Regions from separate parts of the Rhodococcus sp. NPDC054953 genome, predicted to be linked through region 2. Evidence: riboswitches for the same ligand, from Rfam matches in the RefSeq annotation. Region 2 holds a riboswitch; each other region holds the start of a gene.
What was found. Region 2 has a riboswitch for cobalamin ahead of ACWF62_RS05940 (VWA domain-containing protein). Riboswitches for the same ligand answer to the same signal wherever they lie in the genome.
Positions count from the first base shown of each region.

Region 1 (10,107 bases), on a different contig from region 2:
CGATGCCCCCGCGACGCGGACGCCAACGGTAGGCGTCCGGGCCCGCCCGATGGTGCAGCGCGAGGTCGACGGCGTCGAGGATCGCCTGCCGCGGACCGGGGTGCGCCAACTGCTTTGCGGTGACCGCGAGCCGGACGGTGCCGCCGCGGCGGGCGATCCGACCGGCCCGCAGGACCAGCGCCCGGCACCGCCACGGCTCACTGCCGAACCCGCCCCCGACGCCGAGCACCCTGGCCCGCACCGCGGTGCCGCGGTCGAGGTCGTCGATGCTCGACAGTCCCGCGAGCAGTCGAAAGCCTGCGCCGGGCAGCGCGGCGACCGCCCCCGGCGACGCCTGCCACCGCGGCGCAGCGAACGCCCGGGTCCGCAGCCCCGTCTCCTCCAGTACCCGATCCGCCGCGACCAGACGCAGCATCGCCTCGTGCTGCGGGAGGGCGGCGAACTCGGCGCGCCGCTTCTTGGTCGCGGCCTGGTCGTAGCCGTGCAGGACGATGGCGTCGCCCCGGTCCCTGCGGGCGCGCAACCAGTCCTGGGTCGGCTCGTCGCGCACCAGCCGATACTTGTCCTTCAGCCGCGGCGCCACCAACAGCGACAGACGGACACCGCGGGCGTCCATCGCACCCGCGAACCCGGCAACCAGCTCCCGGGTCTCGTCCCGGATTCCCGACACCGACACGATCAGCGTTGCGGTCATAACCCCCAGCGTGGCAGCCGAAGGTGAACGGGCCCTGACGCGCAGTGGTGCATCCGGGACCCGCCCGGCGTCAGCCGAGGCCGACCGTGTCCAGCACCCACGCGTACTCGAACGCCACCTCGCGCCACTTCTCGTACCGGCCGCTGACGCCGCCGTGCCCGGCACTCATCTCGGTCTTCAGCAGCAGCGGGGCGGCGCCGGTCTTGGTCGCACGCAGCTTCGCGACCCACTTGGCCGGCTCCACGTACAGCACCCGGGTGTCGTTGATGCTGGTGATCGCCAGGATCGCCGGGTAGTCGTGGGCACCGACATTCTCGTACGGACTGTACGAGCGCATGTAGTCGTAGACGTCCTTGTCCGCGAGGGGATTTCCCCACTCGTCCCATTCGATGACGGTCAGCGGCAGCGACGGGTCGAGGATCGAGGTGAGCGGGTCGACGAACGGCACGTTCGCCAGGATCCCGGCGAACAGCTCCGGCGCCAGGTTCGCGACCGCACCGACGAGCAGGCCGCCCGCGCTGCCCCCGTCGGCGATCATCCGATCCGTCGCGGTGCGCCCGGTATCGACGAGATGCCGTGCGCAGGACACGAAGTCGGTGAAGGTGTTCTTCTTCGACAGCATCTTGCCGTCCTCGTACCAGTGCCTGCCCATCTCGCCGCCGCCGCGTACGTGCGCGACCGCGAACACCATCCCGCGGTCGAGCAGGGACAGCCGCGCCACCGAAAACCCGGGGTCGATGCTGGACTCGTACGAGCCGTATCCGTACAGCAGCAGCGGCGCCGGGTCGGCGCTGGCGCCGCGACGACGCACGATCGAGATCGGGATCCGGGTCCCATCCGCGGCGGTCGCCCAGTCCCGGTGCTGCTCGTAGTCGGTGGGATCGTAGCCGCCGAGGACCGGCTGTTCCTTGCGCAGCAACAGGGCCCCGGACGCGATCTCGAGGTCGTACACGCGGCTCGGCGTGATGAACGAGGTGTACCCAAGCCGCAGCAGCGGGCTCTCCCACTCCGGGGTGGAGCCCGCACCGACCGAGTACAGCTCCTCGCCGAACTCCAGTTCGCGCAGCTCGCCGTAGCCCGCCCCGGTCAGCGGCCACACCGCGAGCCGGGTCAACGCCTCCCGCCGGTAGGTGACCACCAGATGACCCGCGAACGCGTCGACGTCCTCGAGCCGAACGTCGGCGCGGTGCTCGATCAGCGTCCGCTGCTCACTCGGGTCGGCGACCGGGGCGTCGACGAGGGTGAAGTTCTCCGCCTTCACCCCGTCCACGGCACCGTTGTGCAGGATCAGGAAGCGGTCCTCGCCGCCGACGACGGCGTGGTCGACGGCGTACTCGACGCCCTCCTCCCGGGGCAGGACGACGGTGAACTCGCCCTCCGGGTCCGCCGAGTCGAGGTACCAGATCTCGGAGGTGATCTTCGACCCGATCCAGATCGTCAGGTACTTCTCGCTGCGGGTGGATCCGAAGCCGACCCAGTAGCGTTCGTCGGGCTCGTGGAAGACCCGCACGTCCGCGGACCGCGGGGTGCCCAATTCGTGCCGCCAGACGGTGTCCGGGCGCCACGCCTCGTCGACGGTCAGGTAGAAAACGTGCCGGTTGTCCAGCGACCAGGTGGCGCCCGGCGCCGTGCCTGCGATCTCGTCGGCGAGCAGGTCGCCGCTGTCGAGGTTCTTGAACCGCAGCAGGTAGCGCTCGTCGCCCGCGGTGTCAACGGAGTACGCGAGCAGGCTGCCGTCGAGGGTCACCGACAGCGCGCCGAGCGCGAAGAAGTCGTGCCCCTCTGCGAGCTCGTTGCCGTCGAGCAACACCTGCTCGCCGGGGATCTCGGCGTCGGTGGTCAGCACCGGCGGGGTCCAGTCGTCGGCGGACGCGATCGGGCAGCGGCAGTGCACCCCGTACTGCTTGCCCTCGAACGAGCGCGAGTAGTACCACCACTGCCCCATCCGGGACGGCACCGAGAGGTCGGTCTCCTGGGTGCGGGACTTGATCTCGCCGAAGATCGCCTCCCGCAGCGGCCCCAGGTGCTCGGTCCGCGCGTCCGTGTGGGCGTTCTCCGCCTCGAGATACGCGACGACCTCCGGGTCGCTCTTGTCCCGCAGCCACTCGTAGTCGTCGACGAACGTGTCGCCGTGATGGGTGCGCGGCTGGGGGACCTTCTTCGCGACCGGGGGTCCGGCATCAGGCGAGCTCATGCCCGTCAGCCTATGTCGTCACCCGATCCAGTCGGCGAAGGACAGCCCGGAGATCCGCTCGTAGGCCTCGATGTAGCGGGCGCGGGTGGCGTCGACGATCTCCTGCGGCAGCGGCGGCGGCGGAGTGTCCGAGGCCCGGTCCCAGCCGGACTCGGGACCGGTCAGCCAGTTGCGGACGAACTGCTTGTCGAAGCTGGGCTGCACCCGTCCCGCCTCGTAGCCGTCGGCGGGCCAGTACCGCGACGAGTCGGGGGTGAGCACCTCGTCGGCGAGCACCAGGTTGCCGTCGGCGTCGATCCCGAACTCGAACTTGGTGTCCGCGAGGATGATTCCGCGCTCAGACGCGAAAATCGCGGCGCGCGTATAGATGTCGAGGGTGTCCTCGCGCAGTTTGAAGGCGAGGTTCTGGCCGAGCTGGTCGACGACGGTCGCGAAGTCGACGTTCTCGTCGTGGTCGCCGAGCGCGGCCTTGGTCGCCGGGGTGAAGATCGGTTCCGGCAGCTGCGACGCCTCGACCAGGCCCTCCGGCAGCTGCACACCGCACACCGCGCCGGTGCTCTGATAGTCGGCCAGCCCCGACCCGGTGAGGTAGCCGCGCGCAACACACTCGACGGGCACCATGTTCAGCTTCTTCACCACCAGGGCTCGGCCGAGCACCTCGGCGGGGATCCGCTCGTCGTCCGGCGGGCCCGCCAGGTGGTTCTGGGCGGTCAGCCGGGTGAAGAAGAACACGCTCATCGCGGTCAGCACCCGCCCCTTGTCCGGGATCGGGGTGCTGAGGATGTGGTCGTAGGCCGAGATCCGGTCGCTCGCGACGAGCAGCAGGTGCTCGTCGTCGATGGTGTAGAGGTCGCGGACCTTGCCGCCGGCCAGGTGGGCGTAGTCGGAAAGTGAGGGGCGCACGAACCAACCCTATCTGCCCGCCCCGCCGACCGACTGAACGGAAGCGTTCAGTCGATCACATCGAACGAATGCGCCGTTCGCTCGGCGCGGGTGTACAGCACCGACCCGGACAAGGCAGACATCCGGTCGTCTATCCTTCCTCCCGGTGTCACGGTGAACGGGAAGTCCGGTACGAATCCGGCGCGGTACTCGCCACTGTGGGCAGGTTGGTCGACCACCCGGGGCTCGCCCCAGCCACTGGATGCGCACATCCGGGAAGGCGTGGTCGGCGGTCACCCTGCCGAGCCAGGAGACCGGCCGCGACACCTGCCTGCACGTTTTCCACGAGTCATGGAAGGCGGGTCACCTTGCGTACCCCCGTTTCACCCCGCGCCATCGCCGCCGGCGCCGCCACCGCAGCGGCCACGCTCCTCCTCTCCGCGTGCGCCGGGTCGGACCCGGCCCCGGACACCGCCGCGATCGCCCTGCAGAACTGCGGACGCACCGTCACCCTCGACGGCCCGGCCGAACGCGGCGTCACCCTCAACCAGGGGGCCACCGAGACGGCGCTGTCGATCGGGGCGCAGGACGCCCTGGTCGGCACCGCATACCTCGACGACACCATCGCCCCGCGGTGGCAGGCCGCGTACGCGCAGGTGCCGCCGCTGAACGAGAAGGACTACCCGAGCCGCGAGGCGCTGCTCGAGACGAAACCGGATCTGGTGCTGGCGTCGTATGCGACCGCGTTCGACGACAAGGCCGTCGGCTCGCAGGACTCGTTCGACGACCTCGGCATCGGCACCTACGTCTCGCCGTTCGGCTGCCCGGACCGCGGGGCGCGCCCGCCGGTCGCGTGGGATTCCATCGGCACCGAGATCAGCGACTACGGCACCCTGTTCGGCCACGAATCCGAGGCGGCGGCGGTGGTCGCGCAGATGCGCGAGACGGTCGCGGGCATCGAGGCAGCCGCACCGGCGGAGGGCAAGAGCATCTTCTGGTACGACAGCAACACCGACATCCCGTACGTCGGCGGCAATGCGGGCGGCCCGCAGCTGATCATCGATGCGGTCGGCGGCACCAACATCTTCGCCGGGGTCGACGGGGCCTGGGCCGACGGCAGCTGGGAGACGGTGCTGGCCGCGGACCCCGACGTCATCGTCCTGGCCGACGCGTCGTGGGACACCGCCGAGGAGAAAAAGGCGTACCTGCGCGCCGATCCGGCGCTGCGGGACCTGACCGCGGTGCGCGGCGATGCGTTCGTCGTCGTCCCGTTCTCGGCGAGCACCCCCGGACCGCGACTGATCGAGGGCGCGACGCTGGTCGCCGAGCAACTGGGCGGCGGCCCGGCATGAGCGCGGCAACCCGGGTGCCCACCCGGGTCAGGTCGACGACCGCAGCGGGCTGGGCGCTGGCGTTGGCCGCGCTGCTCGCGGTGAGCTGCGCGGCGGGGGTGACGATCGGGGCTGCTGACCTGTCGATCGGCACCGTCGTCGAGGCCGTCGCCGGGCGGCTCGGGCTCGGTCCCGGCACCGACCTGCTGACCACGCACATCGTCGTCGACCTGCGGCTGCCCCGGGTGCTCGCGGCGGCGCTGGTCGGGGCCGGGCTTGCGCTGTGCGGGGCGGTGCTGCAGTCGCTGACCGGCAACCCGCTCGCCGACCCCTACCTGCTCGGCATGTCCGGCGGCGCCTCGCTCGGCGCGGTGCTCGCCCTGACCGCCGGGGTCGGGACGGCTGGCGTCCTCGGGGTCGGGTCGGTGGCGGCGGCGGCGTTCGTCGCGTCGCTCGGGTGCCTGCTGCTGGTGTTCCTCATCTCGACGTCCCGGTCGGGTGCCCTGCTGCCGGGACGGCTGGTGCTGGCGGGCATCGCGGTCGGGCAGTTCGCGGCGGCGGTGACGTCGGCGCTGGTGCTGCTCGGGGACCGGGACGCCGCCCATCGGGTGTTGCAGTGGACGCTCGGGTCGGTCGCGGGGGTGCGGTGGTCGGGGCTGGTGGCGATCGCCGCGGTCGTGACGGTCACCGCCGTCGTGATGCTCGGGCACGCCCGGGTGCTGGACTCGTTCGCATTCGGCGAGCGCGCCGCCGCGAGCCTGGGCACCGACGTCGACCGCTCCCGCTGGGTGCTGTACGGGGTGGCGTCGCTGTGCACCGCCGCCCTCGTCGCGCAGGCCGGGGTGATCGGCTTCGTCGGGCTCGTCGTCCCGCACGCCGCCCGGATGCTCACTGGACCGCTGCACGCCCGACTGCTGCCCGTCGTCGCACTCGTCGGCGCGGTGCTGCTGGTGTGGGCGGATGTCGCGGCCCGCACGATCCTGCCGGGGCGGGAACTGCCGATCAGCATCGTCACCGCGGTGGTCGGCGTCCCGGTCTTCGTCCTGCTGCTGCGCAGGCGGGGGGCCCGCGGATGAGCCACCACTCCCCCGAGGTCCGCGTCGAGGACCTCACCTGGTCGGTGGACGGCGCAACGATCCTCGACCGGGTCAGCTGCCGGGCGCCGTCCCGGCGGGTGACCGGGCTGATCGGCCCCAACGGCTCCGGCAAGACGTCGCTGCTGTCGGCGATGGCGCGGCTCGTGCGCCCCGACCGCGGACGAGTGCTGCTCGGCGACGACCCCGCAACCGCGATCGCCCGTCGGGAGTTCGCGCGCACCGTCGCGCTGGTGGAGCAGCATTCGGCGACCGACCTGGACCTGACCGTGGAGCAGATCGTCGAGCTCGGCACCATTCCGCACCGCGGCGGCTGGGCCCGCCCCGCAGGCCTCGGCAACGGCGACCTCGTCGCCGACGGCCTCGCGGCGGCCGGGATCGGCCACCTGCGACACCGGGTGTGGCGGAACCTGTCCGGCGGCGAGCGGCAGAAGACGCAGCTGGCGCGGGCGTTCGCGCAGCGGCCGTGCGTGCTGCTGCTGGACGAGCCGACGAACCACCTCGACGTGTCCGCATCACTGGAGTTGCTGGACCTGATCCGGGCGCGGGGGCTGACGACGGTCGCGGCGATGCACGACCTGAACCTGGCGGCGATGTACTGCGATCACCTGGTGGTGCTGCACGACGGCCGGGTGATCACCGAGGGGCCCACCGAAACCGTCCTCACCGCGGACCTGCTGGCCGACGTGTACGGCCTCGACGCGCTCGTGCAGCCGCATCCCCGCACCGGGCGCCCGATGGTGGTGCTGTGCGGCACGCGCGGCGCGGACATCGAAAGGGCAACACCATGAACGATTTTCGACGCTGGGTGATTGTCACCGCCCCGACGGACCGCGGCGACGACCCCCGCGACCAGGTGCTCGGCGCGCTCGGCGTGCTGCGCGGCAGGCACCCCGGCACCGAGTTCCGGACCGCGGTCCTCGGCGGCACTGGGACGACCGTGACGGCCGCGCTGGACGAGGCCGCGGGCGCGGGCGCGTCCGAGGTGGTCGTGGTGAGCGCGCAGACCGTGCTCGACCGGAAGATGGACGCGTGGTTCCGCCGGGTGATCGGGCACTGGCTGCGCGGGCGCGGGGACGCCAGCACCCCGGATGTGCGGATCGCGGCACCGCTCACCGACACCGCCACCTACCCGGATCTGCTGGAGGCGGCGATCACCGGACCGACCGCCCCGGCCCGCACCACCACCGCACCGCTCACCTCCCCCGCGTGGGACGAGGTGCCCGGCTTCACCAGGCACGTGCTGGTGTGCCGGGGACCGCGGTGTTCGGCGCGCGGCGGCGCCGAGACCGGACGGGCCGTCGACGACGCCGTCACCGCTCGGGGCCTCGGCGACGACGACGTCCTGATCACGTTGACCGGCTGCATGTTTCCGTGCTCGCAGGCGCCGGTGGTCGCGGTGTACCCGGACGACGTCTGGTATTCCGCGCTGACGGCGGACCGCGTCGACCGGTTCGTCGACGAACACCTGATCGCGGGCCGACCGGTCACCGCGTGGGCGGGGCAGCGCCGGGCGCGCAGGGACCCGGCCGACCCCGAGCTGGCAGGCTGACCGGATGGGATCCCCGCGGGTGCGCATCACGTACTGCACGCAGTGTCAGTGGCTGCTGCGGGCGGCGTGGCTGGCGCAGGAACTGCTGACCACGTTCGGCGCCGACCTCGGCGAGGTCGCCCTCGTCCCCGGCACCGGCGGGGTGTTCGTCGTCGACGTCGACGGCACCCCCGTGTGGGATCGGTCCCGCGACGGCGGGTTCCCGGAGGCGAAGGTGCTCAAGCAGCGGGTCCGTGACGTCGTCGCCCCCGGCCGGGACCTGGGCCACGCGGACCGGCCGGTGGACCCGCGCAGCGGCAGGCCAGCAACCGGCCTGTCCTAACCGGCGGTGGCCGCGGCGTCGGTGGCCTCCCGCGCCCAGCGCGGCAGGATGAAGATGCCCTCGGCCTCGACGGTCACCCCGTCCGCGTCGGCGATGTGCCCCTTCACGAACGCCTTGACCCCCTCGATCCGGTCGAACCGTGCCTCGGCGCGGAGCCTGCCGAGCGGGGTGGGACGCCGGTAGCGCAGGGTGAGCGTCCCGGTCATGCCGGGGCTGCCCGCAGCGACCGCGGTGTCCCCGAGGAGCTGGTCGAGGATCAGCGCCGACACCCCGCCGTGGGTGAGTCCGGCCGGGCCCTCGTACTGCGGTCCGAGGTGGAATTCGGCCCAGCCGAGCCCGTCCGCGTCGTGCTGGATGTCGAGGGGCGGCGCGACCGCGTTGCGCAGCCCGTCGGCGGCGTTGCCCCAGGCCCGCTTCCGCCCGGAGGCGCCCCAGCGGACCCCATATGGCCCGGGGATCGCCTTGGCCCGCAGCAGCGCGGTGGCCTCCTCGACGAGTTCCCTGGCGCGCCGGATCTCCGGGTCGTCGACCTCGGTCTGCAGGGTGGCCGCGATCAGCGCCCGGACGCTGTCGGTCAACGGACCGTAGCGGTCGGCCTGCTGCTGGATCTCCTCGTCGGACAGCCCGTCGTTGACGTAGAGAAGCTGCTGGTCGGGAATCTGCTCGGTCACGTCGCCTCACTCCGGATCTTCACGAAACACGCGATGTGCATGCTACATATCAGCCGGTGCCGAGCCGTCGCCGGATCGTGCCTGCCAGGTAATCCAGGTCGTCGCGGCGCGGGGTCGTCGGCCTGCCCCGCAGCCCGAACCCGTCGCCAGCGCTCCGCGGGATGACGTGCAGGTGGACGTGGAACACCTCCTGGCCCGCCGCGACCCCGTCGGCGAGGAACAGGTTGACCCCGTCCGCGCGGGGGCCGTCCTCGGGTTCGCCGGGGACCCCGCGACCGCCCGCCCGCAGCGCCGTCGCGATCCGCTGCCCGACCGCGAACACCCGCCGCCCGTCCTCCGGGTCGAGCTCGGCAAGCCCCGACGCGTGCACCCTCGGGACCACGAGCAGATGTCCCGGCGTGAACGGGCGGATGTCCATGAACGCGAGCGTGTGCTCGTCCTCGTGGACGATGCTCGCCTCGGCGGTGCGGGCGACGATGGCGCAGAAGACGCAGGGCATGCCCGCCACCGTAGGCACGCCGCGCCCGGGCGTGGCGTGCGGGTCCCGGCGTCCGCTACCCGGCGGGGACGAGCTCGGCCGCTGGCCTGCCGCCGCGCTCGAGCAGCGCCGCATACCGGCCGCCGCGGGCGACCAGCTCGTCGTGGTCGCCGCGTTCGGCGACACGGCCGTGGTCGAGGACCACGATCTGGTCGGCGCCCTCGATCGTGGACAGCCGGTGCGCGATGGTGATCGTGGTGCGCCCCCGGCTGACGGCGTCGATGGCGCGCTGCACGGCGGCCTCGGTCTCGTTGTCGAGGGCGCTGGTCGCCTCGTCGAGGACCAGGATCCGCGGGTCCCGCAGCAGCGTGCGGGCGATCGCGAGGCGCTGCTGCTCGCCGCCGGAGAACCGGTGGCCGCGAGCCCCGACCAGGGTGTCGTAGCCGTCGGGCAACGAGACGATCAGCTCGTGCACCTGGGCGGCGCGGGCGGCGTCCTCGATCTGCGCGTCGGTGGCGGCGGGGCTGGCGTGCCGCAGGTTGTCGCGGATGCTGGCGTGCAGCAGATAGGTCTCCTGGGAGACGACACCGACCAGGTCGGACAGCTCGGCGAGGGTGATGTCGCGCAGGTCGACGCCGTCGATGCTGACCCGGCCCGAGGTCGGGTCGTGCAGCCGGGCGATCATCGACGCGAGCGTGGTCTTGCCGGACCCGGTCTCGCCGACCAGGGCGAGCGAGCTGCCCGCCGGTGCGGTGAGGGTGACGCGGCCGACGGCGTCGCGGTCGGCGCCCGGGTAACGGAAGGTGACGTCCTCGAAGCGGACGGTGCCCGCGACCGCGCCGCGGGGCATCGGGACGGGACGCTCCGGGTCGTCGATCTCGACGGGCAG
Region 1 covers NZ_JBSGXD010000002.1:207,022-217,128, reverse strand. Annotated here, with positions in the region: gene ACWF62_RS02660 (DUF2334 domain-containing protein) at 1-694, opposite strand, end outside; gene ACWF62_RS02655 (S9 family peptidase) at 765-2,888, opposite strand; gene ACWF62_RS02650 (phosphoribosylaminoimidazolesuccinocarboxamide synthase) at 2,907-3,791, opposite strand; cobalamin riboswitch at 3,926-4,107, shown strand; gene ACWF62_RS02645 (ABC transporter substrate-binding protein) at 4,139-5,122, shown strand; gene ACWF62_RS02640 (FecCD family ABC transporter permease) at 5,119-6,177, shown strand; gene ACWF62_RS02635 (ABC transporter ATP-binding protein) at 6,174-6,986, shown strand; gene ACWF62_RS02630 ((2Fe-2S) ferredoxin domain-containing protein) at 6,983-7,747, shown strand; gene ACWF62_RS02625 (SelT/SelW/SelH family protein) at 7,752-8,069, shown strand; gene ACWF62_RS02620 (PaaI family thioesterase) at 8,066-8,740, opposite strand; gene ACWF62_RS02615 (HIT family protein) at 8,790-9,239, opposite strand; gene ACWF62_RS02610 (ABC transporter ATP-binding protein) at 9,295-10,107, opposite strand, start outside.
Region 1: another riboswitch for cobalamin. It lies ahead of ACWF62_RS02645 (ABC transporter substrate-binding protein); the one in region 2 lies ahead of ACWF62_RS05940 (VWA domain-containing protein).

Region 2 (10,107 bases):
GACGTGCGCGAATTCGGACGCGATGAACCCGCTGCCGAGGATCACCAGCCGCTCGGGCAGGTCGGGCAGGCGCATGATGTCGTCGTTGGTGACGTACCGGACACCGCTGCGGGTCACCACGTCGGGGATGACCGGCCGGGATCCGGCGGCGATCACCACCTGGTCGGCGGTGATGACCTCCCCGGTTCCGGTGCGGATGGTCCGGGGGCCGGTGAAGGTCGCGTAGCCGGGGAACACGGTGGTGTTCGGGCTGCCGTCCCGCCGATACCGTTCGCCGCCCTCCGAGATCGGGTCGATGCGGCCGAACACCCGTTCCACGATGTCGTTCCACCGCACCTTTTCCACCCGCGCGTCGACGCCGTAGCGGGACGAGTCCCGGATGGTGCGCGCGACCTCGGCGGCGTAGACGAACATCTTCGTCGGGATGCAGCCCACGTTCAGGCAGGTGCCTCCGAACGTGCCGCCCTCGCAGACCGCGACGGTCATGTCGGCGAACCGGTCGTCGAGAATGGTGTTGCCGGAACCGGATCCGATGATCGCCAGATCGAAGTGGGTCACGAGGGCCGCCCTTCCGTCGCGCCCTGCCGCTCCAACCAGTCCAGCCACTGATCGACCTCGTCGAACGCCTGTTTGCGGGGCACCTCGCGGGACAGGAACACGTCGTGCCGGGCACCTTCGATCGGAACGATGGTGGTGCGGTCGCCCAGGCAGCCCGCCCAGCGCGCGATCTGCTTGACGTCGAGCACCAGATCCGCGGCCTCCGACTTCTCCGTGTACCGCATCGAGTAGTGCGTCACCTTCGAGCGCAGGATCAGCGACGGCACCCCGATGTCGAGGCCCCGATGCAGCCGCGCCTGCGCGCGGCGGACGGCGCGCAGCCACCCGAAGGTCACCCCGTACCCGCGCAGCGGCTTCCATTCGAGGTCGTAGTCCCATTCGCCGCGTTGGCTGCGGTGCAGGGTGCGGCCGTACACGTCCATCGGCGGCTGCTTGAGTTCGAGCTTGTCCCGGAGTCGGCCGACGGTCCGGATCGCGACCGTCCCGACGTTGCGCACGTACGACGGGCCCTGCAGGTCGAACCACGGGCTGTTGAGGATCGCCCCGGCGACCCCGGCGGCCGCGCTGCCCCCCGGCCGGGCATTGAGCCGGTCCAGCCACATCGGCAGGATCAGGCCCCCCGTGGAGTGGGCGGTGAGCAGCACCGCACCGCCCTGCACCTGGTCGCGGACCGTCGCAAGCGCCCACTCCAGTTCGGCGTCGTACAGTGCGAGATCCGTCACGAAGTGCGGGGTCTGGCCCGGCCGCCGCGAACGGCCACACTTGCGCAGGTCCAGCGCGAAGAAGTCGTATCCCCGCCCGTGGAAGTGCTCGGCGATGTGGGTCTGGAAGAAGTAGTCGGTGAATCCGTGCAGGTAGAGCACCGCGCGGCGGCGGGGTGTCGCCCCGTCGGGCCGGTATCGGACGAGGGTCGCGACCACCTCGCCCTCCCCGTCGGGATCCGTGCCGAGCGGCAAGGTCGTCTGTTCGTAGCCCTCGCCAAGGAGGTCCCGCACCCAGGTGGTCACAGATCACAATCGTAGTGGGCGTTAATGTGAACTCGGGGGAGCACAATTGAGGCGAGGTCAACCCCGCTCATACGCGCGGGTAACCTACTCCGCGTGCAGTCGGCGTGACTGCCGCTGCCAATGGACAAGGAAGTCGATTTTCCAGTGTCAGACAACACCGCGGTACACAAGACCGATGTAGTTCTCGTGGGTGCGGGCATCATGAGTGCCACGCTCGGTGCCCTGCTCCGGCAGCTGCAGCCGGACTGGTCGATCAGCGTGTTCGAGCGTCTCGACGCCGCCGCCGCCGAGAGCAGCGACCCCTGGAACAACGCAGGCACCGGACACTCGGCGCTGTGTGAGCTCAACTACACGCCTGCGACCAAGGACGGCTCGGTGGACATCACCAAGGCCGTCAACGTCAACGAGCAGTTCCAGGTGTCGCGGCAGTTCTGGGCCTACGCGATCGAGAACGGCATCCTCACCGAGCCGAAGGAATTCGTCAACCCGATCCCGCACGTGAGCTTCGTGCACGGGGCGGAGAACGTAAAGTACCTGCGGGCCCGCTACGACGCCCTCGCCGGCCACCCGCTGTTCGCGGGGATGGAATACACCGAGCGCCCCGACGAGTTCGCCAAGCGCCTGCCGCTGATGGCCACCGGTCGTGACTTCTCCGATCCGGTCGCGTTGAACTGGACCGACGGCGGCACCGACGTCGACTTCGGCGCCCTGACCAAGCAGCTGCTGGGCAACATCGGCGCCACCGGCGGCACCGTCCACTTCGGCCACGACGTCCGCAACATCACCAAGCAGTCCGACGGCAGCTGGACCCTGAAGGTCGTCAACCAGCGCACCGGCGACAAGAAGACCGTGAACGCGAAGTTCGTCTTCGTCGGCGCGGGCGGCGGTGCGCTGCACCTGCTGCAGAAGTCGGGCATCGCCGAGGCCAAGGGCTTCGGCGGCTTCCCGGTCTCCGGCGAGTTCCTGCGCTGCACCAACCCGGAACTGATCGAGCAGCACAACGCCAAGGTCTACGGCAAGGCCGCGGTCGGCGCACCCCCGATGTCGGTGCCGCACCTCGACACCCGCGTCATCGGCGGCAAGAAGGGCCTGCTGTTCGGCCCGTACGCCGGCTGGTCGCCGAAGTTCCTCAAGAACGGCAAGGTCACCGACCTGCCCGGATCCATCAAGCCGAACAACCTGATGTCGATGCTCGGTGTCGGCGTCACCGAACTCGGCCTGACGAAGTACCTCATCGGTGAGCTCCTGCAGTCGGCCGACGACCGGATCGAGACGCTGCGCGAGTTCGTGCCGCGCGCGACCGGCGGCGACTGGGAACTGATCACCGCGGGTCAGCGGGTGCAGGTGATCCGCAAGAAGGGCGGCGGGGGCGTGCTCGAGTTCGGCACCGCCGTCATCAACGCCGCGGACGGCACCATCGCGGGTCTGCTCGGCGCCTCGCCCGGCGCGTCCACCGCGGTCCCCGCGATGCTCGACGTCCTGCAGCGGTGCTTCGGGGACCGGTGGAGCGCATGGGAGCCGCAGCTCAAGCAGATGGTCCCGTCGCTGGGTCTGAAGCTGTCCGACAACGAGTCGCTGTTCCGTGAGGTGTGGGACTGGAGCAACCGGGCGCTCGAGCTCGAGGCCCCCGTCGAGGTCGCGGCCGCCGCATCCGCCTGATCCGTCCACCCGTTCACCGGCCGTCACCTGCCCAGGTGGCGGCCGGTGTCGTTGCACCGGATAGAGTTCGCGGCGAACATCATGTTTCCCGTCGCGGGGAAGTCCTGTGGAAGTCAGGCGCGGTCCCGCCACTGTGACGGACACCGAGCCACGATCGGTTCCGAAGTCAGATTGCCGCGGCGGCGGAACTTTTCGTCCGACCCCCGGCGCGGAGACCGGGGAGTGAGGAGAGTGGCGCCGTGACGCAACAGGATTCGGCAGACCCCGGTTTTCCGTTCAGTGCCATCGTCGGGCAGGACCAGCTGCGGCTGGCGCTGACCCTGTGCGCCGTGCATCCCGGCATCGGCGGAGTGCTGGTGCGCGGCGAGAAGGGCACCGCGAAGTCGACGGTGGTCCGCGCGCTCGCCGCGCTGCTGCCCCCGACGGCGGGCGGCGACCCGGCCCGCCTGGTGGAACTGCCGGTCGGCGCCACCGAGGACCGGGTGATCGGCTCCCTCGACCTGGAGAAGGTGCTCCGGGACGGCGAGCGTGCCTTCCAGCCCGGCCTGCTGGCCGCCGCCCACGACGGTGTGCTCTACGTCGACGAGGTGAACCTGCTGCACGACCACCTCGTCGACGTGCTGCTCGACGCCGCAGCCATGGGCCGCGTCCACGTCGAACGCGACGGTGTCTCGCACTCCCATCCCGCCAAGTTCGTCCTCGTCGGAACAATGAACCCGGAGGAGGGCGAGCTGCGTCCGCAGCTGCTCGACCGGTTCGGCCTCGCCGTCGACGTCGCCGCGTCCCGAGACGTCGACGTCCGCATGCAGGTGATCCGCCGCCGCCTCGACTTCGAGGCCGACCCCACCGGATTCGCGGCCGGCTACGCGGGCGCCGACGCCGACACCGCCGCCAGGATCGCCGCCGCGCGGGCCGCGCTGCCCGCGGTCGGCCTGCCCGACACCGAGCTGCGCCGGATCGCCGCGCTGTGCGCCTCCTTCGACGTGGATGGAATGCGCGCCGACCTGGTCCTGGCCCGCACCGCGACCGCGCACGCGGCATGGCGCGGTGCGACCGAGGTCGCCGAGCCGGACGTGCGGGTCGCGGCCGAGCTGACCCTGCCGCACCGCCGCCGCCGCGACCCGTTCGACGAACCGGGCCTGGACCAGCAGCAGCTGGACGAGGCGATGCGGGACGCCGACGAGCAGGCCCGCAGTCACTCCGAGCCCGAGCCCGAGCATGACCCCGAGCCCGACCCCGACCCGGACGGTCCCGGTGGCGGCGCCCCCGCCCCGGACGCCGGTGGCCCCGCACCCGACGCCCCCGCCCCGGATGGTGCGGCGCAGGCCGAGGAACCAGAATCGACCGGCCCCGGCGCGCCGCCGGAACGCCCGGTCGGCGCGCCGACCGGCCAGTTCCGCACCCGGCTGCTGACCGTCCCCGGCGTCGGCGAGGGCGCGCCGGGCAGGCGGTCCCGGTCCCGGTCCGTACGCGGGCGGACCGTGCGCGCGACCACCGACCCCGGTCGCGGCCTGCACCTGGTCGCCACCCTGTTCGCCGCCGCCGAGCACCAGTCCACGCGTGGGCGCACCGACGGCCGGATGCTGTTGGCGCCCGGAGACATTCGGGGCGCGTTGAAGGAGGGGCGCGAGGGCAACCTGATCGTGTTCGTCGTCGACGCGTCCGGGTCGATGGCGGCCAGGGACCGGTTGTCCGCCGTCACCGGTGCCGTGGTGTCGCTGCTCCGCGACGCCTACCAGCGGCGGGACAAGGTCGCGGTCGTCACGGTCCGCGGCGCGTCCGCCGAGGTGGCGCTGCCGCCGACCTCCTCCGTGGACATCGCGGTCCGCAGGCTGGCGTCGCTGCGCACCGGTGGGAGAACCCCACTCGCGCAAGGGTTCCTCACGGCCCGCGAGGTGGTGCTGCGGGAACGGCTGCGGGATCCGCACCGGCGTGCGATGGTCGTCGCCCTCACCGACGGCCGCGCCACCGGCGGCACCGACCCGGTGCACCGGGCGAAGGTCGCGGCGGGTCTGCTCGCCGACACGGCCGCCGCCGCCGTCGTCGTCGACTGCGAGACCGGGATGGTCCGGCTGGGGTTGGCCGCGGAACTCGCGACCGCGCTGCGGGGGGCCTGCGTCCGGCTCTCCGAACTGTCCGCGGAGCAGGTCGCCGGCGTCGTCCGCGCGGCCGCCTGACCGACCGTCCCCTGCCCAACCCCCAACCCGACGAGGAGAATTCGCATGCCCAAGGGTGTCCCCGACAACGTTCCCGACGACGGGCTGACCACCAGGCAGCGTCGCAACGCCCCCGTCCTGGCCGTGCACACCGGGCCCGGTAAGGGCAAGTCCACCGCCGCGTTCGGGATGGCGCTGCGCGCCTGGAACCAGGGCTTCGACATCGGGGTCTTCCAGTTCGTCAAGTCCGCCAAGTGGAAGGTCGGGGAGGAGGCCGCGTTCCGGGCGCTCGGCGACCTGCACGAGTCCACCGGGGCAGGCGGCCGGGTGTCCTGGCACAAGATGGGCGACGGCTGGTCGTGGACCAGGAAGAAGGGCGACGACGAGGACCACGCCCGGGTCGCGCTCGACGGCTGGCGGGAGGTGGCCCGGCGGATCGAACGCGAGGAACACCGGTTCTACGTCCTCGACGAGTTCACCTACCCGCTCAAGTGGGGTTGGGTCGACGTCGACGAGGTCGTCGACGTCCTGGTGCGCCGTCCCGGCCAGCAGCACGTGGTGATCACCGGCCGGGACGCCCCGCAGGCGCTGCTCGACGCCGCCGACCTGGTCACCGAGATGACGAAGGTCAAGCACCCGATGGACGCGGGCCGCAAGGGGCAACGGGGCATCGAGTGGTAGATCGCGCCGTCCCGGCGGTGGTGATCGCCGCACCCGCATCGGGCAGCGGAAAGACCACCGTCGCAACGGGACTCATCGGTGCGCTGCGCGCTGCGGGGGACCGGGTCGCCCCGTTTAAGGTGGGCCCGGACTACATCGACCCCGGCTATCACGGCCTCGCGGCGGGCCGGGTCGGGCGCAACCTGGATCCGGTGCTGGTCGGTGCGGACCGGATCGGCCCGCTGTACCGGCACGGCAGCGCGGGTTGCGACATCGCCGTCGTCGAGGGCGTGATGGGGCTGTTCGACGGCAAGATCGCGGACCCCGCGCCGGACGGGGCGGCCGAGGGCTCCACCGCGCAGGTGGCGGGGCTGCTCGGCGCGCCCGTGGTGCTCGTCGTCGACGCCCGCGGCCACAGTCAGTCCCTCGCCGCGGTGCTGCACGGCTTCGCGACCTTCGACCGGAACGTCCGGATCGGCGGGGTGATCCTGAACCGGGTCGGCAGCGCCCGGCACGAGCAGGTGCTGCGCCAGGCCTGCGAGCGGGTCGGGATCCCGGTCCTCGGTGTGGTGCCGCGCCTGGCCGAGCTGGCGGTGCCGTCCCGGCACCTGGGTCTGGTGACCGCCGTCGAGCACGGCGGCGCCGCCACCGCCGCGGTGGGCGCGATGACCGACCTGATCGCCAGGCACGTCGACCTGGACGCGGTGCGGGCACTGGCATCGTCGACGGTGACTGCGCTGGCGTGGGACCCGGTCGTCGCGGTCGGCCCTGCGGTCGCGGGTGCCCCGGTCGTCGCGGTCGCTGGCGGTGCGGCCTTCACGTTCGGGTACGCCGAGCACCGGGAACTGCTCGAGGCGGCAGGAGCGCGGGTGCAGCTGTTCGACCCGGCCACCGACGACCTCCCCGACGGTGCCGCCGCGCTGGTGCTGCCCGGCGGGTTTCCGGAGGAGCACGCGGCGGCGTTGGCCGCGAACACCGCGTTGCTGACCTCGGTGCGGGAGCGGGCGCGCCGCGGCATGCCGATCCACGCCGAATGCGCCGGACTGCTGTACCTGACCCGCGCCCTCGACGGGCATCCGATGTGCCGGGTGATCGATGTCGACGCCACCTTCGGTTCGACGCTCACCCTCGGTTACCGGGAGGCGGTGGCGCTCGCCCCGTCCGTGCTGTTCGCGGCCGGGGAACGGGTGGTCGGCCACGAGTTCCACCGGACCGCGCTCGCCGCGCAGTCCGCCGACGGCTGGGCGCCCGCGTGGGGCTGGCACGCGAGCGGAGCCGCGTCCCGGGAGGGCTTCGTTGGCGGGGGAGTGCACGCGTCCTACCTGCACACGCATCCGGCGGGGAACCCGGACGCGATCCGTCGATTCGTCCATGCGGCAAGCGAGTTCGGTGCCCGACATGGTTGACCTGGTGGTCGGCGTCGGACTTCGGTCCGGGGTGCGGCACGACGCGGTGCTGGAGGCGATCGCCTCGATCGTCGACGACCGGACCGCACTGCGGGCGGTGGCGACGCTCGACCGGAAGGCCGCCGACCCGTCCGTGGTGACGGCCGCCGCCGAACTGGGTGTCCCGGTGCTCGGGTTCACGGCGGCCGAACTGTCCGCGGTGACCGTGCCGAGCCCGTCGGCGCGGGTCGCCGCGGCGGTCGGGACGGCGAGTGTCGCGGAGGCCGCCGCGATCCTCGGGTCGGGCGGCGGGGACCTGCTGGTGCGCAAGCGTGCCCGCGATGGCGTCATCGTCGCGCTCGCCCGTACTGTTTGGTGACCGGACGCAACCGTGCGTGATTTTTACCCCGATCGGGGTAAAGATCACGCACGGGCGCGAAGCGCATGAAGGAGAAGTGAAGTGGCAGCAGACGAGTCGAACTACCTCGTCGGTCTGAATCTGACCGGCCGCCGGGTGGTCGTGGTCGGTGGCGGCACCGTGGCCCAACGCCGCCTCGGCCTGCTCGTCGCGTCCGGTGCAGCGGTGCACGTGATCGCGCGGACCGTCACGCCCGCGGTCGAGGGCATGGTCACCGCCGGACAGATCACCGCCGACCTCCGCGCCTATCGGGACGGCGACCTGGACGGCGCCTGGTACGCGATCGCCTGCACCGACGAGCCGGAGACCAACGCCGCGATCGTCGCGGAGGCCGAACGCGGCCGCATCTTCTGCGTCCGCGCCGACAGCGCCGTCCAGGGCACCGCCGTCACCCCGGCCAGCGCCTCGTTCGACGGCCTCGAGATCGGCGTGCTCGCGGGCGGGGCACACCGACGGTCGGCGGCGGTCCGCACCGCAATCGTCGAGTCCCTGCAGGCGGGCACCCTCACCGACGAGGAGACCCGCGCCCCCGGCGTCGCGCTGGTCGGCGGCGGCCCCGGCGACCCCGACCTGATCACCGTCCGCGGACGCCGACTGCTCGCCCGCGCCGACGTCGTGGTCGCGGACCATCTGGCGCCGCAGGAACTGCTCGCCGAGCTGCCGCCGCACGTCGAGGTCATCGACGCGTCGAAGCTGCCCTACGGGCGGGCGATGGCGCAGCAGGCGATCAACGAGACCCTGATCGACGGGTACCGGGCGGGTCGGTTCGTGGTCCGGCTCAAGGGCGGCGACCCCTACGTGTTCGGGCGCGGCTACGAGGAACTCGAGGCCTGCGCGGCCGCCGGGGTTCCGGTGACCGTGGTGCCCGGCATCACCAGCGCGATCGCGGTGCCGTCCGCGGCCGGGATCCCGGTCACCCATCGGGGGGTGACGCACGAGTTCGTCGTCGTCAGCGGCCACGTCGCGCCGGACCACCCGGACTCGCTGACCGACTGGTCGGCACTGGCGCGGCTGCGCGGCACCATCGTGATCCTGATGGGCGTCGAGCGGATCGGCGCGTTCGCCACCGCACTCGTCGACGGCGGACGGCCCGCCGACACCCCGGTCACGGTGATCCAGGAGGGCACCACCCGGGGGCAGCGGGAGCTGCGGGCCGACCTCGCGACCGTCGCCGACCGGATCAAGGAGGAGGGCATCCGCCCGCCGGCGATCATCGTCGTCGGTCCGACCGCGGGCTTCTCGGTAAACGATCGGTAACGTGAACGCTTGTGTCTGACTCACGCGCCACCGAAACCGCCACCGCCTCCCCCGCGAAGGCGGCCGCGACGCGGGTGATCGGGCTCGCCATCGTCGTCCTCAGCGGCCTGCAGATGATGGTGGTGCTCGACGGTACCGTCGCCAACCTGGCGCTGGCGCCGCTGCAGCAGGACCTCGGGCTGTCCGACAGCGGCCGGAACTGGGTGCTCACCTCGTACGCGCTGGCCTTCGGTGGCCTGATGCTGCTCGGTGGGCGGCTCGGTGACGCCTTTGGCCGCAAGCGGATGTTCATCGGCGGTGTCGCGGTGTTCACCGTCGCCTCGTTGGCGTGCGGCCTCGCGGTCAACGAGATCACCCTGGTCCTGGCACGGTTCCTGCAGGGTGCCGGCGCCGCGGTCGCCTCGCCGACCGCCCTCGCGCTGGTCGCGACGACGTTCGCCGCGGGACCGGCGCGCAACCAGGCGATCGCCATCTTCGCCGCGATGACCGGCATCGGGTCCATCGCGGGCCTGATCATCGGTGGCGCGTTGACCGAGGTGTCGTGGCGGCTGATCTTCCTGATCAACGTCCCGATCGGACTGCTGATCGTGGCGTGCGCGGTCGTCGCGCTGCGTGAGACGGAGAGTGAGCGCCTGCCGCTCGACGTGCCGGGGGCGATCCTTGCGACCCTCGGCTGCACCGGGATCGTGTTCGCGATGAGCGAGGGCCCCGAACTGGGCTGGACCAGTGCACCGGTGATCGGCACCGCGATCGGCGGCATCGTGCTGCTCGCGGCCTTCCTGCTCGTCGAACGCAGGGCCGACAACCCACTGCTGCCGTTCACCCTGTTCCAGGACCGCAACCGGGTCGCCACCTTCATCGCGATCTTCTTCGCGGGCGCGGTGATGTTCTGCGTTGCCGCCTACGTTGCGCTGTTCGTACAGGACATCCTCGGCTACAGCCCGCTGCGGGCGGGCATGGCGTTCATCCCGTTCGCGTTCGGGCTCGGCGCCGCCGCCGCGATCGCC
Region 2 covers NZ_JBSGXD010000005.1:169,208-179,314, forward strand. Annotated here, with positions in the region: gene mtr (mycothione reductase) at 1-558, opposite strand, end outside; gene ACWF62_RS05930 (alpha/beta hydrolase) at 555-1,565, opposite strand; gene mqo (malate dehydrogenase (quinone)) at 1,686-3,224, shown strand; adenosylcobalamin (AdoCbl) riboswitch at 3,295-3,455, shown strand; gene ACWF62_RS05940 (VWA domain-containing protein) at 3,464-5,401, shown strand; gene cobO (cob(I)yrinic acid a,c-diamide adenosyltransferase) at 5,447-6,061, shown strand; gene ACWF62_RS05950 (cobyrinate a,c-diamide synthase) at 6,055-7,446, shown strand; gene ACWF62_RS05955 (cobalamin biosynthesis protein) at 7,439-7,804, shown strand; gene cobA (uroporphyrinogen-III C-methyltransferase) at 7,886-9,100, shown strand; gene ACWF62_RS05965 (MFS transporter) at 9,112-10,107, shown strand, end outside.

Region 3 (10,107 bases), on a different contig from region 2:
CACGGGCGCCGCCACCCCGGCCCCGGCCCCGGCCGCCGCCGACGCGGGCCCGGTGCGGCAGGACCTGGACGGCGACGGCGTCATCGACCTCGCCACCTACCTCGACGACAGCACCGGGCAGCCGGTGCGCCAGGACTCCTACGAGGACGGCGTGGTCACCGAGACCCGCCTCGACACCGACGGTGACGGGCTGCCGGACACCATCCTGATGGACACCGACCGCGACGGTCAGGTCGACACCGTCATCCTGGACAGCGACGCCGACGCGGTCACCGACGCGACGATGGTCGACACCGACGGGGACGGCGACTTCGACCTCTACACCGTCGACAGCGACAACGACGGCGACCAGGACGCGTACGCCACCGGCGCCGACATCCCCGGCGCGGTCGGCGACGTCGACACGTACACGAGCGGGATCTCCGACGACGCGCTCTGACCGTCCGCCCGCGGTCGGCGGCGTCCCGTGAACCGGCGGTTGCCGGGGCGTCGCGCGGGAGCGGGTCCCGGCAACCGCCCGTTCGGTGGTTGGATATCGATGGCGTCGGGTTCGGTACCGGCGTCGACCGGATCGGCCCATTCGACTTGGAGGTTCCCGTGGCTGGTGGTCTCGTCGCCCTGCTGGACGACGTCGCGGCGATCGCGAAGGTGGCGGCGGCGTCCATCGACGACATCGGGGCGGCGGCGGGCAAGGCCAGCATCAAGGCGGCGGGCGTGGTCGTCGACGACACCGCGGTGACGCCCCGCTACGTGCACGGCTTCTCCCCGAAGCGGGAGCTGCCGATCATCCGCAAGATCGCGATCGGGTCGATCCGCAACAAGCTGCTGATCATCCTCCCGGTGGCGATGATCCTGAGCCAGTTCCTGCCGCAGGCGCTGCCCTATCTGCTGATCGCCGGTGGCGGGTTCCTCTGCTACGAGGGCGCCGAGAAGGTCTACGAGGCGCTCACCGGCGGCCACCACGGCGAGGAAACCGATGCCCCCGCCGCCCTCGCCGGGCCCGAGCACGAGAAGACGATGGTCAGCGGCGCGATCCGTACCGACCTGATCCTGTCCGCCGAGATCATGGTGATCTCGCTGTCGTCGGTGGAGGACGAACCGTTCGTCACCCGACTGATGGTGCTGATCGTCGTCGCGTTCCTCATCACCGCGCTGGTGTACGGCGTGGTCGCGGTGATCGTGAAGATGGACGACATGGGCCTCGCGCTCGCGCAGCGCAGGTCCGCGTTCAGTCAGCGGGTCGGCCGCGGCCTCGTCGCCGCAATGCCGAAGGTGATGTCGGTGCTCACCGTCGTCGGGATCGCCGCGATGCTGTGGGTCGGCGGCCACATCCTGCTCGTCAACGTCGGCGAGGCCGGGTTCCACTGGCCCGCCGACCGCCTCCACGACGTCGAGCACTGGTTCGGCGGGCTCGTGCACGGCGGGTTCGGCGGGGTGCTGTCCTGGACCGCGGGCACCGTGACCTCCGCCGTCGTCGGACTGATCGTCGGCGCGATCCTCGTCCTGGTGATGCACCTGATTCCGAAGCGGAACAAGGACGCCGCCGCGCACTAGGGCATCCCGGCGCCGGTCACCCTGACCCCACGGCGCTGGCCGCAACGGAAAACGCACGCCGCCCCCGATGGGCGGCGTGCGTTCCGGTGCTGCGGTGCGGTGTCAGCCCGCGGTGGGCGCCAGCGCGGCGGCGTCGACCTCGGGGTAGATCGGGTACTCGACACCGGACAGGTACTGCACGGTGCGCACGACCTGGCAGGAGTAGCCGAACTCGTTGTCGTACCAGACGTAGAGGATCGCGGTGTCGCCCTCGACGATCGTCGCGTTCGCGTCGACGATCGACGCCGCGCGGGAGCCGATGAAGTCGCTGGAGACGGCGTCGGTGGCGGCGGTGTAGTCGAGGTTGCGGCTCAGCGCGCCGGTCAGCGACTCCTGCCGCAGCCGCTCGAGCACCTCCTCCTTGGTGGTCTCGCGGTTCAGCTGCAGGTGCAGGATCGCGATGGACACGTCCGGCGTGGGGACGCGGATCGAGTTGCCGGTGATCTTGGCCTTCAGGTCCGGCAGCGCCTTCGCGACGGCCGAGGCGGCACCGGTCTCGGTGAGCACCAGGTTGGTCGGCGCCGAACGGCCGCGGCGGTCGGCCTTGTGGTAGTTGTCCAGCAGGTTCTGGTCGTTGGTGAACGAGTGCACCGTCTCGACGTGACCGCGGGACACCCCGAACGCGTCGTCCATCGTCTTCAGCGGCGGCACGATCGCGTTGGTGGTGCAGGACGCGCAGGACACGATCGTCTCGTCCAGGCTGACGCCGCGGTGGTTGACGCCGTGCACGATGTTCGGGACATCGCCCTTGCCGGGCGCGGTGAGCACCACCTTCGCGATGCCGGGGCGCAGGTGCTTCGACAGGCCGTCGCGGTCCCGCCAGATGCCGGTGTTGTCGATCAGGATCGCGTTCTCGATGCCGTACTCGGTGTAGTCGACGGCGGTCGGGTCGTTGCTGTAAATGAACTTGATGACGTTGCCGTTGGCGATCAGTGCGCTGTTCTCGGCGTCGACCTTGATCGTGCCGTTGAACTGCCCGTGCACGGAGTCGCGGCGCAGCAGCGAGGCGCGCTTGACCAGGTCGTCCTCGCCGCCCTTGCGGACCACGACGGCGCGCAGGTTGAGGCCGTTGCCGGAGCCCGCCTTCTCGATGAGCAGGCGGGCGACGAGACGGCCGATGCGCCCGAAGCCGTAGAGCACCACGTCCTGCGGCTGCGCGGGGCTCGTCTGGGCGCCGCCGACCAGGTCGGCGAGGCTCTGCGCGACGAACTCGGGGATCGAGCCGCCGTTGCCGGTGGCGCGGTAGGCCGACACCAGCAGGCCGAGGTCGATCTTCGACGGGCGCAGGTCGAGCTCGGTCAGCGCCTCGAGGAACGGGAACGTCTCCTCGACGGACAGCTCGTCACCACGGATCTGCCTGGCGAAGCGGTGGGTGCGCAGGATGCTGATGACCGACTTGTTCACCAGCGAGCGGCTGTGAAGCAGAATGGTCACCGAGTGCCTGCGGTGCAGGCCGCCGATGATCGGGATCATCGCTTCGGCGAGCGCTTCCTCGGAGTTCCACTGGGTCAGTTCCGCTGTGGTCACTGCGATCCTCTGTCTTTCTGACTCTGTGTGGCGTGCCCGTGGGTTGGACGCCGAACTGGATGAGACGCACGTCACTTCGCCGGCCGCGATCCGGTTCGGTCGAACCGGGCCACGACCGGCGAAAACGGTGCACGCGCTACCAGCATAGGTAACGACCTGCACGCGACCCAAAGGGCGTTCTCGGGGGTGCCCGGTCGGGGCGCCGCGATCACCGGCCTGCCGGCCCGCGCCGTGGTCAGTAACCCTTCGACCGCAGGAACTCGGCGACGGTGACGATCGCGTCGGGATTGCGGGGGCCCTCCACCAGGGCCGCGTACGGCAGCGCGATGATGTTGCCCTCGCGCACCGCGGTGGTGCCCGCCATCAGCGGCTGCTGACGCAGCAGCCGGATCTTCGCGTCCACCGACTCGTCCGGCCCGGCCCCGTAGTCGACGATCACGATCGCCTGCGGGTCGCGTTGCGCCGCCGCCTCCCACGAGGTGGTGGTCCACGAGTCGTTCAGGTCGTCGAAGATGTTGCTGCCGCCCGCCTCGCGGATGATCTGCGACGGCGCCGCGGTCCGGCCGGAGGTGAACGGCTCCGGGGTTGCGCTGTCGAACAGGAACACCCGGGCCGGCTCCTGCCCGGCCGGCGCCGACGCCGTCGCCTCGGCCACCTGCTCGCGATACCCGGCGACCAGGTCGTCGGCCCGGTCCCGGACACCGAAGATGTCCCCGAGGTTCGCCAGGTCCGCGTACAGCGCGTCGAGCGGTTCCATCACCCCGCGGCGGTCCGTGTCGGGCTGCCTGCAGGCCTCGGTCAGCTGGTAGGGGACGGCGCCGATCGAGCGCACCCAGTCCGGGGTCAGGCCCGTCGACTCCTTGAACCCGTAGTTCCAGCCCGCGAAGACGAAGTCGGGGTTCGCCGCCTGCACCACCTCCCGGGTGAACGCATCCCCGAGTTGCGGGGCCGTCTCGAAGTCGGCCCGCCACGGCGAGGTGGCGATGTCCCGCTCCTTGCCCGGGTAGCTGGTGTAGCCCGCCAGGTGTTCGGTGAGGCCGAGCGCGAACATCATCTCGGTGATCGCGGTGTCGTTGGTGACCACCCGCTGCGGGATGCCGTCGACGGTCAGGGGTGCGCCGCAGTTGGTGACGGTCACCGACTCTCCGGTGGGTTCGGCGGCCGCGTCCTGCACGTCGGCGCCGCACGCCGTCAACGCGAACACGCTCGCCGCTGCCATCGCGACCGTCCAGGGTCGGGACCTCATCTAGTACTCCTTCTCGTCGAAGATGATCTGGGGAACACCCAGCCGGGGATGGGTGACGACGTGCCCGCCGATCGCGAACCACCGCCGCAGCACGTCGGCCGTCACGACCTCGTCCGGTGTCCCCGTGCACACGAGCCGGCCACCGCTGAGGACGAACAGCCGATCGCAGTACTGCGCGGCCAGGTTCAGGTCGTGCAGCGCCGCGATCACGGTGATGCCCAGGTTCCGGGCCGCGGTCAGGACGCTGTACTGGTGGTGGACGTCGAGGTGGTTGGTCGGCTCGTCCAGCACCAGCACCCGCGGCTGCTGCGCCAGCGCGCGGGCGATCAGGACGCGTTGCCGCTCCCCGCCGGATAGGGACAGGAAGCTGCGGTGCTCGAGGTGCGACGCGTCGGCGGTCGCCAGCGCGTCGCGGCACAGGCCGACGTCGCGGCGGTCGGCTCTGCGCAACGCCGACTGATGCGGCAGGCGGCCGGTGGCCACGACCTCGGCCGCGGTGAAGTCGAACTGCATCGGGCTGTCCTGGGTCAGGGCCGCGACCTGACGTGCGTTCTCGCGCATGCTGATCGCGGCGATGTCCGTGCCGCCGACCAGGATCCGGCCCGCCGCGGGCGACAACGCCCGATACAGGCAGCGCAGCAGGGTGGACTTGCCGCTACCGTTCGCCCCGACGACGCCGACGAAGGTGCCCTCCTCGGCTGCGAGGGTCACCGCCTCGAGGATCCGGGTGCCGCCGATCTCGACCGTGACGTCCCGATAGTCGACCCGCATCAGCCGACCCCCGCCAGGGCGCCGCGGCGCCGCATCAGCAGTACGAACAGCGGGACCCCGACCGCGGCGGTGATCGCGCCCAGCGGAAGTTCCTGCGGCGGAATCAGGGTGCGGGCCAGCAGGTCCGCGGTGACCAGGAACACCGCGCCGAGCAACGGCGTCACCACGATCAGCCGGCGATGGTCGGCGCCGACCAGCAGCCTGGCCACGTGCGGTACCACCAGCCCGACGAAACCAACGGCGCCGCAGATCGACACGAAACATCCGGTCATGACCGCGGCGACAACGAACAGCAACAGCCGGAAGCGGCTCGCGTCGATCCCGAGCGCCGCGCTGACCTCGTCACCCATCGACAGCGCGTTCAGCCGGCGCGCACAGGCCGCGATGACCGCCAACCCGATCACGGTCACCGCCGCCGCCAGCGGCACCGCCTGCCAGGTGGCACCGGCGAGGCTGCCGAGCAGCCAGAACATCACCGACCGCGCCGCGTCCCCGTGCGGTGCCATGAACACCAACACCGTTGTGGCAGCGGAAAACCCGTACCCGAGGGCGGTCCCGGTGAGGACCAGGCGCAGCGGAACCAGCCCCGCCGAGGACCGGGCCATCAGGTACACCAGGATCGTGGCCCCGAGCGCGCCAAGGAACGCGGCGGTCGACAGCGCGTACAGGCCGAGCGCGCCGAAGGTGCCGAACAGCACCACCGACGTGGCGCCCACCGAGGCACCCGAGGAGATGCCCAGCACGTACGGGTCGGCCAGCGCGTTGCGCACCATCGCCTGCACGATCAGCCCGACCCCGCTCAATCCGGCACCGACCAACGCGGCCAACAACACTCGCGGCAGTCGGGAGTCGGTCACGATCCGATAGTTCGGGAGGTCCGGCGCGAGGACCGGCCCGCCGGTCAGTTCGGCCCACAGGAATCCGGTGGTGTCACGCCAGGGAACGGGTGCGGTGCCGAGCATCAACGCCAGGACGGAGACGACCGCGAGCGCGGCCACCAGGCCGATGGCCAACGGGGCGACGGGCAGTCGGCGCATCATCGACCACTTTCACCTGGATGCAGGTGCCAGCCTCACCGGGCGGTGCGCGCAACGACGTGCGGGCACAGCGGTGCCCGCATCCTCGTCGACCGCTCCCTCGGAGTCGACAGGCGACCACGCCGGCGGCATGGCCGCGCTGGCAGGTCTTCGGGCTCGTGGACACGGATCGGGCGAACCCGAATTCTCCTACTGGCGGCCGCTTCCCGGGCTCACACCCAGTGCTGATGGCCGCGGTCGTTTCCACACACCGCTGCGGGGCAGCTCCGGTTTCCCACCGGATTCCCTCTTACGAACCGCCCGGCACGAGCCGGACGGTAACCAACGCGCGGCCACAGTAGCACTCAGGGTCGGCGCCGCGAATCGGGCCGGGATCCGGTCGCGGTGGGCGCGCCAGCGGTCGGCGTCGAGGCGGGGATCCCGCAGTTCCTGCCGGTGCTCGATCAGGTCCGCCTTGCGCGTCCGGGTCACACCGGCGGCATAGCGCCGCCCACCGGGGCGATGATTTCGACGGTCCGGGAAGGTCAGTACTGGGACCATAGACTCGACCCGAACGGAGTGGTGATGTCGACCAGTGCCCGCGGCGTCCAGATCAGCCTGCCGATTGCCGATCGCGTGAATTCGATGCGGTTCTACCGCAGCGCCTTCGGATTCGACCTCGTCGGCGAACCCGCCGAGGACGGCGTCCCGGAACCGTTGTCGTTCCGCATCGACCAGCGCACGATGTTGGCGCTCATCCCGGCCGACGGCCTCGACTGGGTCCTCGGCGAGGACCGCCCACTGGCTCCCGATGGCACCAGCGAGTGCCTCCTCGGCATGGGCGTTGCCACCGAGCGGGAGCTCCTCGTCCTGGTCGAGCGAATCAGGAGCGCCGGCGGCACGGTGCTCGCCGCACCCGAGCACCAGCCGTGGGGATACACGGCACTGTGCGCAGACCCGGACGGTCACGTGTGGCAGCTCAGCGTCGCACCCTGAGCGCATTGGTCTGTCCGTCCGGCGGGCCCGGAACGGGCTGAACGACGGAGCTAGTGGTCCGGTCGTTGGTGGTGGCGATGTCGAGTCGTTTGGCGGGCGGGCGCGCTGCATCGGTGAGGTCGTCGCAACCCCACGGACGGCATATCGCCGGGATATCGAAAAATGCATACGCGCTGGCAACTCCGCGTTGTCTTGACTGTCGGCATGTCCTACAACGACCTGGGTTTGATCGACAGCGACGCGATCGCGGTGCGGTGCGCCCGAGGGCCCGACGATTCGTCACCCCCGGCGGTCCCGACCACCGGGGTCACCGTCTTCGGATGCGGTCACGACGAAGCCGTGGTGTTCCGCGAGATGGGAACCCGCCTCGGGCTTGCGCCAAGCATCACCGAGGAAGCGGTCGGTGAAGCCAATGCTGCACTGGCGCGGGGCAACCGATGCATCAGCGTGAGCCACAAGACGCAGATCGACCATGCCACGCTGCTGGCGCTGAGCCGAGTCGGCGTCGAGTACATCTCCACCAGAAGCGTCGGGTACAACCACATCGACGTGGAATTCGCGGCGAGCATCGGCATCTCGGTCGGCAACGTCGACTACTCGCCCGACAGCGTGGCCGACTACACACTGATGTTGATGCTGATGGCCGTGCGCCACGCGAAAACCATTGTCCGCCATGCAGATACGCATGATTACCGGTTGAATGACAGGCGCGGCAGGGAGCTGCGCGACCTGACCGTCGGGGTGATCGGAACGGGGCGCATCGGCACAGCGGTCATCGACCGGCTGCGGGGATTTGGCTGCCACGTGCTGGCGCATGACCGCAGGCCTCACGCCTCCGCCGACTACGTTCCGCTCGATGAACTGCTGGGGCAGAGCGACATTGTCACGCTCCACACTCCACTCACCGCGGACACACACCATCTCCTCGACCGCCAACGCATCGACCGGATGAAGTACGGCGCGTACCTCGTCAACACGGGTCGCGGACCGCTGCTCGATACCGAGGCCCTCCTCTCCGCGTTGGAGAGCGGCCGGTTGGGCGGCGCGGCGCTCGATGTCATCGAAGGCGAGGAAGGGATCTTCTACGCCGACTGCCGAAACACGGTGATGGAGAACAAGGCACTGGTGCGGCTGCAGCGCCTGCCGAATGTGCTGATCAGTCCGCATTCCGCCTACTACACGGACCACGCCTTGAACGACACCGTCGAAAACAGCCTCATTAACTGCCTCAACTTTGCACGTGGGAGAACAGCATGAACAGATTGAAGGTCGGGGTCATCTTCGGAGGGGCTTCCGAAGAACATCCCGTCTCCATCAAGTCGGCGCGAGAGGTGGCAAGAAATCTCGACACGGAGAAGTACGAACCGTTCTGGATCGGCATCTCGACCGACGGCGAGTGGAAGCTCTGCGACGGCCCCGATGCGGATTGGGAAAATCACGGCGCGGGTCCCGCCGTGCTGTCACCCGATCGAAGTGTGCACGGCCTGCTGGTCATGGAGCAGGGGCGCTACGAAACCGTGCGCCTCGACCTCGTCTTCCCGGTACTGCACGGCACGCTCGGCGAAGACGGCGCGATCCAAGGCCTGTTGGAGCTCGCCGGCATCCCCTACATCGGCTGCGACATCCAGGCCTCGGCCGTGTGCATGGACAAGGCCCTGGCCTACACCGTCGCCACCAGCGCGGGAATCGCCACGCCGACCTTTCGGGTTGTCGCGGCGAACGAGAAGGTCGACGCCGATCGACTTCGCTATCCGGTCTTCGTGAAGCCGGCCCGTTCGGGTTCATCGTTCGGCGTCAGCAAGGTCACCCGTGCGGATGAGCTGCCGAAGGCGCTGAGCGCGGCGCGACAGTACGACTCGAAGGTCCTGATCGAAGAAGCCGTGGCCGGCGGCGAGATCGGCTGCGCGGTCCTGGGTGAACGATTCGGCCTGATCACTGGGGAGGTGGACCGCGTCGACCTCTCGCACGGATTCTTCCGGATCCACCAGGAGGAATCGCCCGAAACCGGATCGGAGAACTCGACGTTCATTGTTCCCGCCGACATTTCCGACGAATCGCGCCTGCTCGTCCAAGAGACCGCCAAGGCCATCTACCGCACCCTGGGCTGCAAGGGACTTGCCCGCGTTGACATGTTCCTCGCCGACGACGGGCGGGTGGTCCTCAACGAGGTCAACACCATGCCCGGCTTGACGTCGTACAGCCGGTATCCGCGGATGATGGCCGCCGCGGGACTGCCGATCTCCGACATGATCGACCGGCTCATCTCGATGACAATGCGCGGGACGAAGCGATGAACGACGATTTCGTCTACGTCGACGCGCTCGTGCCCGGGGTCCGCTGGGATGCGAAGTACGCCACCTGGGACAATTTCACCGGCAAGCCGGTAGACGGCTACCTCGCGAATCGGATCGTCGGCACCCGGGCGCTGTGCGTTGCCCTCGCGCAGGTACGCGAGAAGGCGGCGTCCCTCGGCTTCGGATTGCTTCTCTGGGACGGTTATCGTCCTCGACGCGCCGTCGACAGCTTCCTACGCTGGTCGCAGCAGCCGGAGGATGGCCAGACGAAGCAGCGCCACTATCCCAATATCGCCCGACCCGAGATCCTCGAAAAGGGATACGTGGCAACCCAGTCGGGTCACAGTAGGGGCGGCGCCGTTGACCTGACGCTCTATCATCTCGCGACCGGTGACCTTGCGCCAATGGGTGGCGGCCACGACCTCATGGACCCGATCTCGGGTCATCGAGCGCGAGGAATCACGCCCATCGAGTCCAAGAATCGTGCGCTTCTTCGTTCCCTCATGGAGGACTGCGGATTTGATCGGTACGACTGCGAGTGGTGGCACTACACGCTAAAACGCGAACCCTACCCCGACGTCTACTTCGACTTTCCGATCACCTGATGGGTCTCCATTGTGTCTCGCAGTGGGGACATGTGGCGAACAACGACGAGGTCGTGATG
Region 3 covers NZ_JBSGXD010000003.1:21,277-31,383, reverse strand. Annotated here, with positions in the region: gene ACWF62_RS03175 (hypothetical protein) at 1-439, shown strand, start outside; gene ACWF62_RS03170 (DUF808 domain-containing protein) at 598-1,554, shown strand; gene ACWF62_RS03165 (glyceraldehyde-3-phosphate dehydrogenase) at 1,657-3,120, opposite strand; gene ACWF62_RS03160 (ABC transporter substrate-binding protein) at 3,356-4,366, opposite strand; gene ACWF62_RS03155 (ABC transporter ATP-binding protein) at 4,367-5,137, opposite strand; gene ACWF62_RS03150 (FecCD family ABC transporter permease) at 5,137-6,174, opposite strand; cobalamin riboswitch at 6,299-6,517, opposite strand; gene ACWF62_RS03145 (VOC family protein) at 6,559-7,149, shown strand; gene vanH (D-lactate dehydrogenase VanH) at 7,354-8,406, shown strand; gene vanO (D-alanine--(R)-lactate ligase VanO) at 8,403-9,443, shown strand; gene vanX (D-Ala-D-Ala dipeptidase VanX) at 9,440-10,048, shown strand; gene ACWF62_RS03125 (hypothetical protein) at 10,081-10,107, shown strand, end outside.
Region 3: another riboswitch for cobalamin. It lies ahead of ACWF62_RS03150 (FecCD family ABC transporter permease); the one in region 2 lies ahead of ACWF62_RS05940 (VWA domain-containing protein).